DNA from 3 places in the Lysinibacillus sp. OL1 genome. Region 2 is predicted to be linked to each of the others. Evidence: riboswitches for the same ligand, from Rfam matches in the RefSeq annotation. Region 2 holds a riboswitch; each other region holds the start of a gene.
The links. Region 2 has a riboswitch for S-adenosylmethionine ahead of EW028_RS21470 (bifunctional homocysteine S-methyltransferase/methylenetetrahydrofolate reductase). Riboswitches for the same ligand answer to the same signal wherever they lie in the genome.
Positions count from the first base shown of each region.

Region 1: another riboswitch for S-adenosylmethionine. It lies ahead of EW028_RS02335 (YezD family protein); the one in region 2 lies ahead of EW028_RS21470 (bifunctional homocysteine S-methyltransferase/methylenetetrahydrofolate reductase).
Region 3: another riboswitch for S-adenosylmethionine. It lies ahead of EW028_RS09730 (MetQ/NlpA family ABC transporter substrate-binding protein); the one in region 2 lies ahead of EW028_RS21470 (bifunctional homocysteine S-methyltransferase/methylenetetrahydrofolate reductase).

Region 1 covers NZ_SJDS01000001.1:463,296-466,459, reverse strand. The annotation lists gene EW028_RS02345 (VOC family protein) at 1-200, opposite strand, end outside; gene EW028_RS02340 (flavin reductase family protein) at 350-835, shown strand; gene EW028_RS02335 (YezD family protein) at 926-1,117, opposite strand; SAM riboswitch class I at 1,152-1,247, opposite strand; gene EW028_RS02330 (DUF418 domain-containing protein) at 1,418-2,512, opposite strand; gene EW028_RS02325 (TetR/AcrR family transcriptional regulator) at 2,496-3,098, opposite strand.
Region 2 covers NZ_SJDS01000016.1:28,845-32,008, forward strand. The annotation lists gene EW028_RS21470 (bifunctional homocysteine S-methyltransferase/methylenetetrahydrofolate reductase) at 1-1,570, opposite strand, end outside; SAM riboswitch class I at 1,660-1,760, opposite strand; gene EW028_RS21475 (protoporphyrinogen oxidase) at 1,860-3,164, opposite strand, start outside.
Region 3 covers NZ_SJDS01000004.1:121,001-124,164, forward strand. The annotation lists gene EW028_RS09725 (methionine ABC transporter ATP-binding protein) at 1-726, opposite strand, end outside; gene EW028_RS09730 (MetQ/NlpA family ABC transporter substrate-binding protein) at 833-1,663, opposite strand; SAM riboswitch class I at 1,752-1,856, opposite strand; gene EW028_RS09735 (PPC domain-containing DNA-binding protein) at 1,979-2,482, shown strand; gene EW028_RS09740 (pyridoxal phosphate-dependent aminotransferase) at 2,524-3,164, opposite strand, start outside.

The DNA.
Region 1 (3,164 bases), on a different contig from region 2:
GCCGCTTGCTCAAATAAATCACGATCATAGATAGCAATTTGTTCAATATAGCTTAAGCCAAAGTAGCTTAACGTATTATAAGTCCCCCACATCGTGTGCTGCCCACCATTCACTGTATGGACATTTCGTTTATTGAAGAAAACCTTTATATTTTCTGGTGATTCCACTTGATGAACCAAATGATCAAAATATAAAGTCATGGCCATTCCCCTTTCTTTCCCCATTACCTTTACCTGTATGTTTGATTAGTTTAAAATTTACTCAAGAAAAGGAGTTACTAGTAGGATATGAAAAAAAGTTTCGTTTACCTACAAACTCCGTTCACTAATTTCATAAAGAGGTGATTTGAATGACAGATTTAGTAGCTGCTTTTAAATTGGCATTAGGTAATTATCCTACAGGCGTAACAGTTGTCACGACATGTCATGACACAAAACCGATTGGCTTAACCGTCAATTCCTTTGCATCTGTTTCAATCGACCCGCTCCTTATTTTGTGGTCACTCGATAAAAAATCTCAGCTCCATCCTTATTTCACGACTTCGCCAAATTTTGCGGTCAATATTTTAGCGAGTGATCAAGAGCATTTATGTACACTATTTGCCAGTAAAATCCCTGATCGCTTTGCACAAGCAAAATGGTCAACTTCCTCTTTAGGACTACCGATTTTACATGATACAGCAGCTAATTTACAATGTAAAACATTTCAGCAAATCGATGCTGGCGACCATACCATTTTTATTGGGCAGGTCGTAGACATTACAAATGCTCAAAAAGAGCCTTTGCTTTATCATCGCCGTCATATCGGTCCCATACCAAAAAGCTTTTATAGCTAGCCTTTACACAAAAAAAGGGCCACTTGTAAGCACAGGAAATCCTTCATGCTTATAGGTGGCCGTTTGACATAAGTTCTACTGAAATCATTGTTATTTTTTCTGCGGAAATCTCTGCTTTTCAAGCCTATTAATTTGCACAATCACACCATCTTGAATCGTAATATGCACTTCACCAAATTCAAGATTTTGAATCGCCTTCGCAATTGCCTCTAGTTTCTTATCATCTACTTTTACTGACTGAGCCATACGATACACCCCTTCTTTTTTATCCTTATTGTTCATAAAGAGGCCAACGCATCAAACTGATTGATAGCCCCTCCTATCTCTCAGACACCATCTGTTGGATTTGGCACCTGTTGTTCGGTTGCCGAGGCTTCATTGGGCCAAGTCCCTCCACCTCTCTTGATAAGAGTACTGCGTTTCTTGAAAATAATTCTATAATTCTGCTATAGGAATGTCAATACAAAATATTAGAAAACCTAGTTGAATACTATGCAATATGTCGTTTAGATTAAAAGACTCCCTATACCTAAAGTATTTTATGCCTAGTCAGTGAGAAATAGATGGCAATCCATTAATTTATTACAAGCTCCATTTCCTCATCATGAATTCAAGTGGGCCTCGATGATGTTTAGTCCTCCACCATACAGAAACCACGACACATCCTAAAAAATAACAGCAGGCATACAGCATGGAAAAAGCAAGTGTTTGGTTCTCCAGCTTTTGGCAAATAATTAGTATTCCAATGCCTATAACAACATGGCCAACATAATGCGTTAAAGACATTTGTCCAGTTAATATGAAAGATTGAATAACTTTATTTTTACATGTCTCTACAAGATAGATGGAGCCAACAATGATAACAATAGCCGAAGCCGAATTAGAGAGGACATACATCATATTCGGTGGAATCGGTCCTGTATCAAATAAATACAATGCACTCTCTACATCTAATAAATGAATGGTTGTCATCTTAATGAATAACGTTGAACAAGTCTCAGTCACGATGACTAGCAATAAGCCTATCACCAGTAAGTTTTTTCTTAATGTATGATTTGTTAAATCTAATGTGCCCATTACCATCCCTATCAGAAAGAAGCAAATCCAGGGGAATAGTGGATGATAGCCATTAAACATCAAATTTCTTATAAATCCAGCTGGTGTCCAAAAATCAAGATACTCTAGTAGCACATATGTTGGATGCCAACCAGCAAGGTAACTAAATTGAATTTGAAGCCATTGTGAAAGGATAAGGATGGCACCAATTATGAAGATCATCATTTTCTTGGATTGGGCAATCAAACAAGCAGCAACAAACATATACACGCCATAATAATGTAAGATATCTCCTGTCCAGCCGATTGCATATAATATAATCCCTATCGTAAATAACAAAAGCGCCCTCTTCCACAAAGTAAGTCGATTTTGACGAAGAAGGATTGGGTCCTTACTCTCTCTAGCCTGACGAGTCATTAAGGCTGTCCCTATTCCTGCTAGCATGACAAATACGGCCGAAGCACGTCCCTCGAAAAGATGTTGGAAGGCCATTAACCATGTTGAACCATTCGTTGTAGAACCTGTTATGACGCCAAAATTGACAATGAACATGCCAAGCATGGCGAGAGCTCTTGCAAAATCAAGACCTTCAATGCGCCGATCATCATTTCTTTTTGTCATCTTTGCCCCCTTGGATAACGCTATTCACTGCCTCCTTCCAAATAGCCCTATAGTTCAATTGGTTGCCTGTTAACATGAAATTACCGATATTATCATAGACGAGGGCTAGCATCTGTGCCTTCGCTTCTATATGGGGAGTATCCTCTAGCACGCCTAGCTGTACGCCATATCGTAGGATAGCAACAAAGCTCGTTAAAAAGCTTGTTTCTAGCTCTACTAATTGTCTTTTATAGTTTTCATCGCGGGCCGCTAATAGTACATATTGATTAAATATTTTATTAAAATAAGGGTCCTTGTCCTGTGCCTCAATAGATTTATAGCCTAGCTTAAGTAATTCCTCCTTAAAATTAGCAGAAGAAAGCTCTTTATACTCCACAGCGACATCATGTTGAATTTCTTTATACAATTCATCAAATATGAAAGCGATTAATTGATCTTTTGATTGAAAATAATAGTAAATGGCTGGTTTTGAAATACCGACCTCTGTAGCAATCATTGCTAAGCTTGTTTTTTCAAATCCATTTTCCGCAAACATCCCATAAGCAATTTCTATAATCTTTTGAAAAGTTTGTTCTTTATTTCCCATTATTACCCTCCTTTTTTACCGACCGTTAAGTAAATATTATAGGATGCTAACCTTTTAGACAAGAAA
Region 2 (3,164 bases):
CAGGCATAATACCGATGTAAATTGGAGCTTGTAAATGCTTTGTTGCCTCATAAATCTCTACAATTTTTTCTTTCGTATATACTGGTTGAGAAATGAAGTAGTCTGCCCCATGCTCAATTTTCTTCTCTAAGCGTGTCACAGCACGATCTAACACACGGACGTTTGGATTAAATGCAGCAGCAACTGAAAAATTTGCTTTTTTTCGAAGTGGCTTACCTGAGAAAGAGACCCCTCCATTTAATTGCTTAATTAATTGGATTAGCTCCATTGAAGATACATCATAAACACTTGTCGCACCTGGGAAATCTCCTACTTTCGTTGGATCACCCGTAACAGCCAACACATCATGAATACCTAAAGCATTTAACCCCATTAAATGAGATTGTAGACCAATTAAATTACGGTCGCGACATGTAATATGAGTTAGTGGACGTACACCATGTGTGCTCTTCAACAATGCTCCCATTGCAATATTGCTAATACGTGGAGAGGCCAATGAATTGTCTGCCATCATAACTACATCTGCACCTGCATCATATAATTGCTTTGCTCCTTCAAGGAACCCGTCAATCTCTAAATGTCTAGGTGTATCCAACTCTACTATGACAGAACGTTCACGTTTAACCTTTTCATGAAGAGGCTCATACTTTGTTGGCTCCGCTTCCCGAACAATCTCAATCTTTTCAGGTTTCGCATGCTTCTCCTGAACCGGTGATAACTCTTCTAAATACTTCTTTGCTGCTGCAATATGTTTGGGTGTTGTACCACAGCAGCCCCCTATTAAACGTACACCTTGATCACGCAATTCAACAGCCGCTCGACCAAAATAATCAGCTTCTGATTCATAAACGACACGCCCATCCTCTAAGTCCAGAAGTGATGCATTTGGATAGGCCGACATAAATGCCTTATTAGGAAGTTCTACACCTTCAAATGCTAGAATAGTATGGTGTGGACCTAGTCGACAATTGACACCAACAATATCAGCACCTAGGGCTTCAAGCTCATGGAGAGCATTATTTAAAGACATCCCATTTTGTAGAACACCGGGCTCATGCATAGAAACTTGTGCAATAATCGGCAATTTTGTTTTTTCTCGTAGCATCTTTAAGGTTGCTGTTAATTCTTCAAAATCATAATAAGTTTCAAGTAAAAGGCCATCTGGATTCCCTGCAAGTAAGACGCTTGCTTGTTCTTCAATAGTCGCTAATATTTCATCCAAGGTTGCATCACTTTTACGAATTCCCCGAATACCACCAATTGTTCCTAAAACAAATTGACCGCCATCAGCCGCTGCTCGTTTTGCGATGGTGATAGCAGCTTCATTAAATTGTTGGACTTTTGATTCTAATCCATAGCGAGCTAATTTAATGGCATTTGCACCGTACGTATTCGTTTGAATGATGTCAGCACCAGCTGCAATATATTCTCTATGAATCTTTTCAATTAACTCGGGTCTCTGAACATTCATTTCCTCATGGCAATACTCCAATCCATAGCCATATAGCACTGTGCCTATTGCACCGTCTGCCGTCAATACATGCGTTTTTAACCTTTCAAGCAATCCCATAAAATTAGCCTCTCTTCCTATGTCTCTATATAATAAAAAGCCTTCTTTCATAAAAAAAGAAGGCTTTAACGATTCATCATTGTTGTTCCTTCTCATCTTCGACTCAACGGTCTTCTGGATTTAGCACCTGACAATAAAGTTGGTTGCTGAAGCTTCAATGGGCCAGTCCCTCTGCTTCTCTTGATAAGAATTAAGTATGAATTTTTTAAATAATTAAAAGAATCATATCGTTTACTGACGAATGAGTCAAGACTATTTCACATAACAAAGTTTTTTTTCACTTAAAATCTTAGAAATTGGCAAGTTCATTTGCAAGCTCTTCGCCAATTTTTTTCCCGTTTTGAATACAAGCACCAATACCTACGCCAAAATATGAGCACCCTGCAATCGATAAATTAGGATAGTTCTCATGTAATTCTTGTAGTAGTCCTTGTAATGCTTCACGATGCGCTAAATCATATTTAGGCATTTGATCAATCCACTTTGTTACATTCACAACAGTTGGCTGCTCCTCTATTCCTAGGCTCTTTCTCACATCTTCTAAAGCAACTGCTGCCAATTCTTCATCAGTCATGGCACGTAGTTGCTCATAGGCTGGATTGATGCTCTTATAAAAGAGTCGCACAAGTAATTTATTTTCTTTCGATGTATGCTTCCATTTACGACTAGTCCAAGTTGCTGCATTACAAGTAACGTCTGAATTATGGGAAACAATATAGCCCGTTCCATCTGCTGGCAATTTAGCGTCTGGCACATCAAAACCTAAATAGATAGTAATTGCTGACGCTGTCGTAAATTGGTTAAAATAGCGGTTTAAAGATTCATCCTGTAGCAGATTTTGGACAGAATCATTCGGTAATGCTAAAACGACATAATCTGACTCAATAATTTCACCATTAGCTAAAGAAATTGTGTAGTTCTTATCTTGTTTTTGAACATTTAGTGTAGTAACACCCTTGATAATTTCTACATCGGATAAGGTTTGTTCAAGTCGATTAATTAAAGAAGATAAACCATTTTTAAAGGATATAAATTTTTTGTTCGCTGCTTTAACAAATTGCTCACGATTCGCATCAAAGCCTTTAATAATACTTCCAAAATCATTCTTATAATCAATTAAATACGGTAAAGTAGAGCCAATAGAAAGCTGATGTAAATCTCCTGAATAAACACCTGCAAGGACTGGTGCAATTTGGTTTTTCACCAGTTCCTCTCCTAAATAGTAAGTTAAAAATTCACCGATAGAACTTTCCTTTGTGAAGCCATTGTTTGGCAATGTTAAATCCTTCAACGCTTCTTTTTTTCCCTGCTCGGAAATAAGTGTACTTTCCTCTAAGGATGCTACACTCATCGGTATTCCGAAAGTTGAATCTGCCGGAATAGCATGTAACTCATTATTCGTATAAATATAAGAAATACCTGTTTCGTTGTAAACTAATTCCGCCTCAAAATCAAGCTCCTGCACGAGTTCCATAACGCCTTGATGACGGGCTACAATAGAATCAGCACCCGTTTCCATGATGAAACCTTGTTCATGTGCTGAATATAATTTGCCTCCTAAATATGTATTTTTTTCTATAAGCACTAGACGAAC
Region 3 (3,164 bases), on a different contig from region 2:
ATTCAAAAACTTTCGCGTTGTAGGGTGCTTTGGTTTTGCAAAAAGTTCAATCGCTGTGCCGAATTCTACAACTTTCCCAGATTCTAGAACAGAAACCTCATCACAAATTTTTTGAATGACATTCATTTCATGTGTAATGAGCAGAATTGTAATTCCTAATTCACGGTTAATCTTTAACAACAATTCAAGAATGGCTTCCGTTGTTTCAGGATCAAGTGCACTTGTTGCTTCGTCACTAAGTAAAATTTCTGGTTCCTGTGCTAAGGCACGCGCAATAGCCACACGCTGTTTTTGACCACCTGAAAGTTGATTGGGGTAACTGTCTAGTTTATCTGTTAAACCGACAATTTCAGCATACTTAGCTACTCGGCTTTTTACTTCCGCCTCTTTATAGCCTAGTAGCTTTAAGGGAACTGCAATATTATTGTAAACTGTTGCTGTTTTTAATAGATTAAAGTGCTGGAAGATCATCCCGATTTTTTGGCGTGTTTGACGTAATTCGTGAAGAGAAAGGGTCGTAATGTCTACATTGTCTATCACTACTTTTCCTGCTGTAGGACGTTCTAGTAGATTAACGCAACGAATGAGTGTACTTTTACCAGCACCACTATAGCCGATTACACCATGAATTTGTCCCTTTTTTACGTGAAGATTGATGCCATCCACAGCTTTTATGATGCCTTTTTTCGACTTGAATTCTTTTGAGATATTTTGTAATTGAATCATGCGATTGTATGCTCCTTTCTCTACCTTCTAAAAAGCAAGAATCTGCTCGTTTTCCTATAGAGGAATTTCGGCAGATTCTTCGGCTTATAGAAGCTTCCTGAATGTATTACCAACTAGGGATTACTGAACCTTTGAATTCCTCTTCGATGAATTGACGTACTTCATCAGATTGGTAGGCCTCAACGAACTTTTTAATTGTTGGATCATTTTCATTTTCAGCACGCACGACAATATAGTTTACGTATGGAGAATCAGTAGATTCCAATAAAATAGAGTCATCTTTAGGGTTAATGCCAGCTTCTAATGCAAAGTTTGTATTAATAGCTGCTACATCTACTTCACTAAGTTGTTTAGGAATTTGAGCGGCCTCTAATTCAATGAATTTTAAATTCTTTTTGTTTTCTTCTACATCACGGATCGAGGCTGTTAAGTCTGCGCCCTCTTTTAACTTAATATAGCCAGCTTCCTGTAAAACAAAGAGGGCACGGGCTCCATTCGTTGGATCATTTGGTAAGCCAAACGTTGCTCCGTCAGGAATGTCATCAAAGGATTTATATTTTTCTGAGTAGATACCCATTGGATTTAAAATCGTTTTGCCCACTGGTACTAACTCTGTATCATGATCTTTATTAAATGTATCCAGGAAAGGCTCGTGTTGATAGCTGTTCGCATCAAGATCACCTTCAGCTAAGGATGTATTAGGTAAAACATAGTCAGAAAATGATTTTAGCTCTACTTCTAGCCCGTTTTCTTTTGCTACTTTAGCAGCTACTTCTGCAATTTGTTCGTGTGGACCAGAAGTGACGCCTACAACGATTTTCTTTTCATCAATTCCTTCAGCTTGGCTTTTACTATCTTCTTTAGAGCCACAGCCTGCTAAAGCTGCTACTAATGTTAAACTTGCTAAACCTACTAAAAATTTATTTTTCTTTTTCATGAAAATACCTCCAAGATTGTTTTTATCGGTTTTTTGAAAATAAAAAAACTCTCTTACAAATTAAGAGAGGCTCATGAAAAGATGTCCTCTCTTATCTATCAAACGAAGATCGTTTGCAGGATTTAGCACCTTCCTTTAAAAAGGAGGTTGCCGAGCTTCATAGGGCCAGTCCCTCAGCTACTCTTGATAAGAGATTTATAATATTTTTTTGTAATTCCGATAGAACTAATATAATTTATAGGGTATAGTAAGTCAATAAATAATTTTTAAATTTTTTATATAATTATAATATTTCGACACAAAAGAGGGATAACAATGTCTGTAAGAGTTAATTATGGTATAGGTTCATTTGGTAAGGTTATTAGTGCTCGTTTTCTAACGGGAACAGATATCATTGAAGGGATTGAAGCGCTTTGCGAAGAGAATAATATAGAGTCAGCAACAATTGTAAGCTGTATTGGCAGCTTTCAAAAAAGTAGCTTTGTTTATTTAGTGCCAGATGCAACAGCTCAAATTCATGTTCGTTTTAGTAATGTGATTGAAAAAGAGGGACCACTAGAATTTATTCAAGGTTCAGGTGTGGTGTGTAAGCGAGATGGTGGATATGAGACACATTTCCATGGTTCTATGAGTGATCAATGTGGTGTAGTATCGGGTGGGCATTTAATAAAAGGGGGAAATCCTGTTATAACTGCTGACATCGTGTTGGCAGAGGTACAAGGTATTCAACATATTCGAAAATGGGATGATGAAACAGGTCATGTTCAATTTTATCCATTAGAAGATGGTTTAGGGCAACCAAGGAAAATTGAAAAATAGTAATAATCCTGTAGCTAGAGATAGCTACAGGATAAGGCACATTATCTATTAAACAATTGTAATTGCTCGATTCTATGGATTGCTTCACGTAAGCGCTCCTCACTAACTAGCAACCCTACGCGCACATAGCCTTCACCATATTGACCGAAGCCATTACCTGCTGCTACAGCGATATCAGCTTTTTCGAGCAATAGATCAGCAAACTGTTCACTTGTATAGCCTAGTGGTACAGGGAGCCATGCGAAGAAGGAGCCTTTTGGAGCCGTAACATGCCAGCCAATTCTTCTAGCTTCTTCAATGAGTACATTTCGGCGACGCTCATAAGTAGCTCGTAGTTCATCCGCACATTGCTGGGAAGCTGTCAGTGCTACTGCTGCAGCTTGTTGAATGGCAGGGAACTGACTACAAAACAGATGATCCTGAATAAGATTAATAGCAGCAATAATCTCGGCATTCCCTACAGCGAAGCCTATACGCCAGCCAGCCATATTATAGGTTTTCGATAATGTATACATTTCAACTCCTACTTCTTTTGCACCATTTGCTTGAAGGAAGCTAACTGGTTTATTACCGTCAAATCCTATTGCCCCATAAGCAAAATCATGTGATACGATAATATTGTGTTCCTTCGCAAAGCGAACGGTCTCTTCAAAAAACGCAAGTGATGCTGTACCACCTGTAG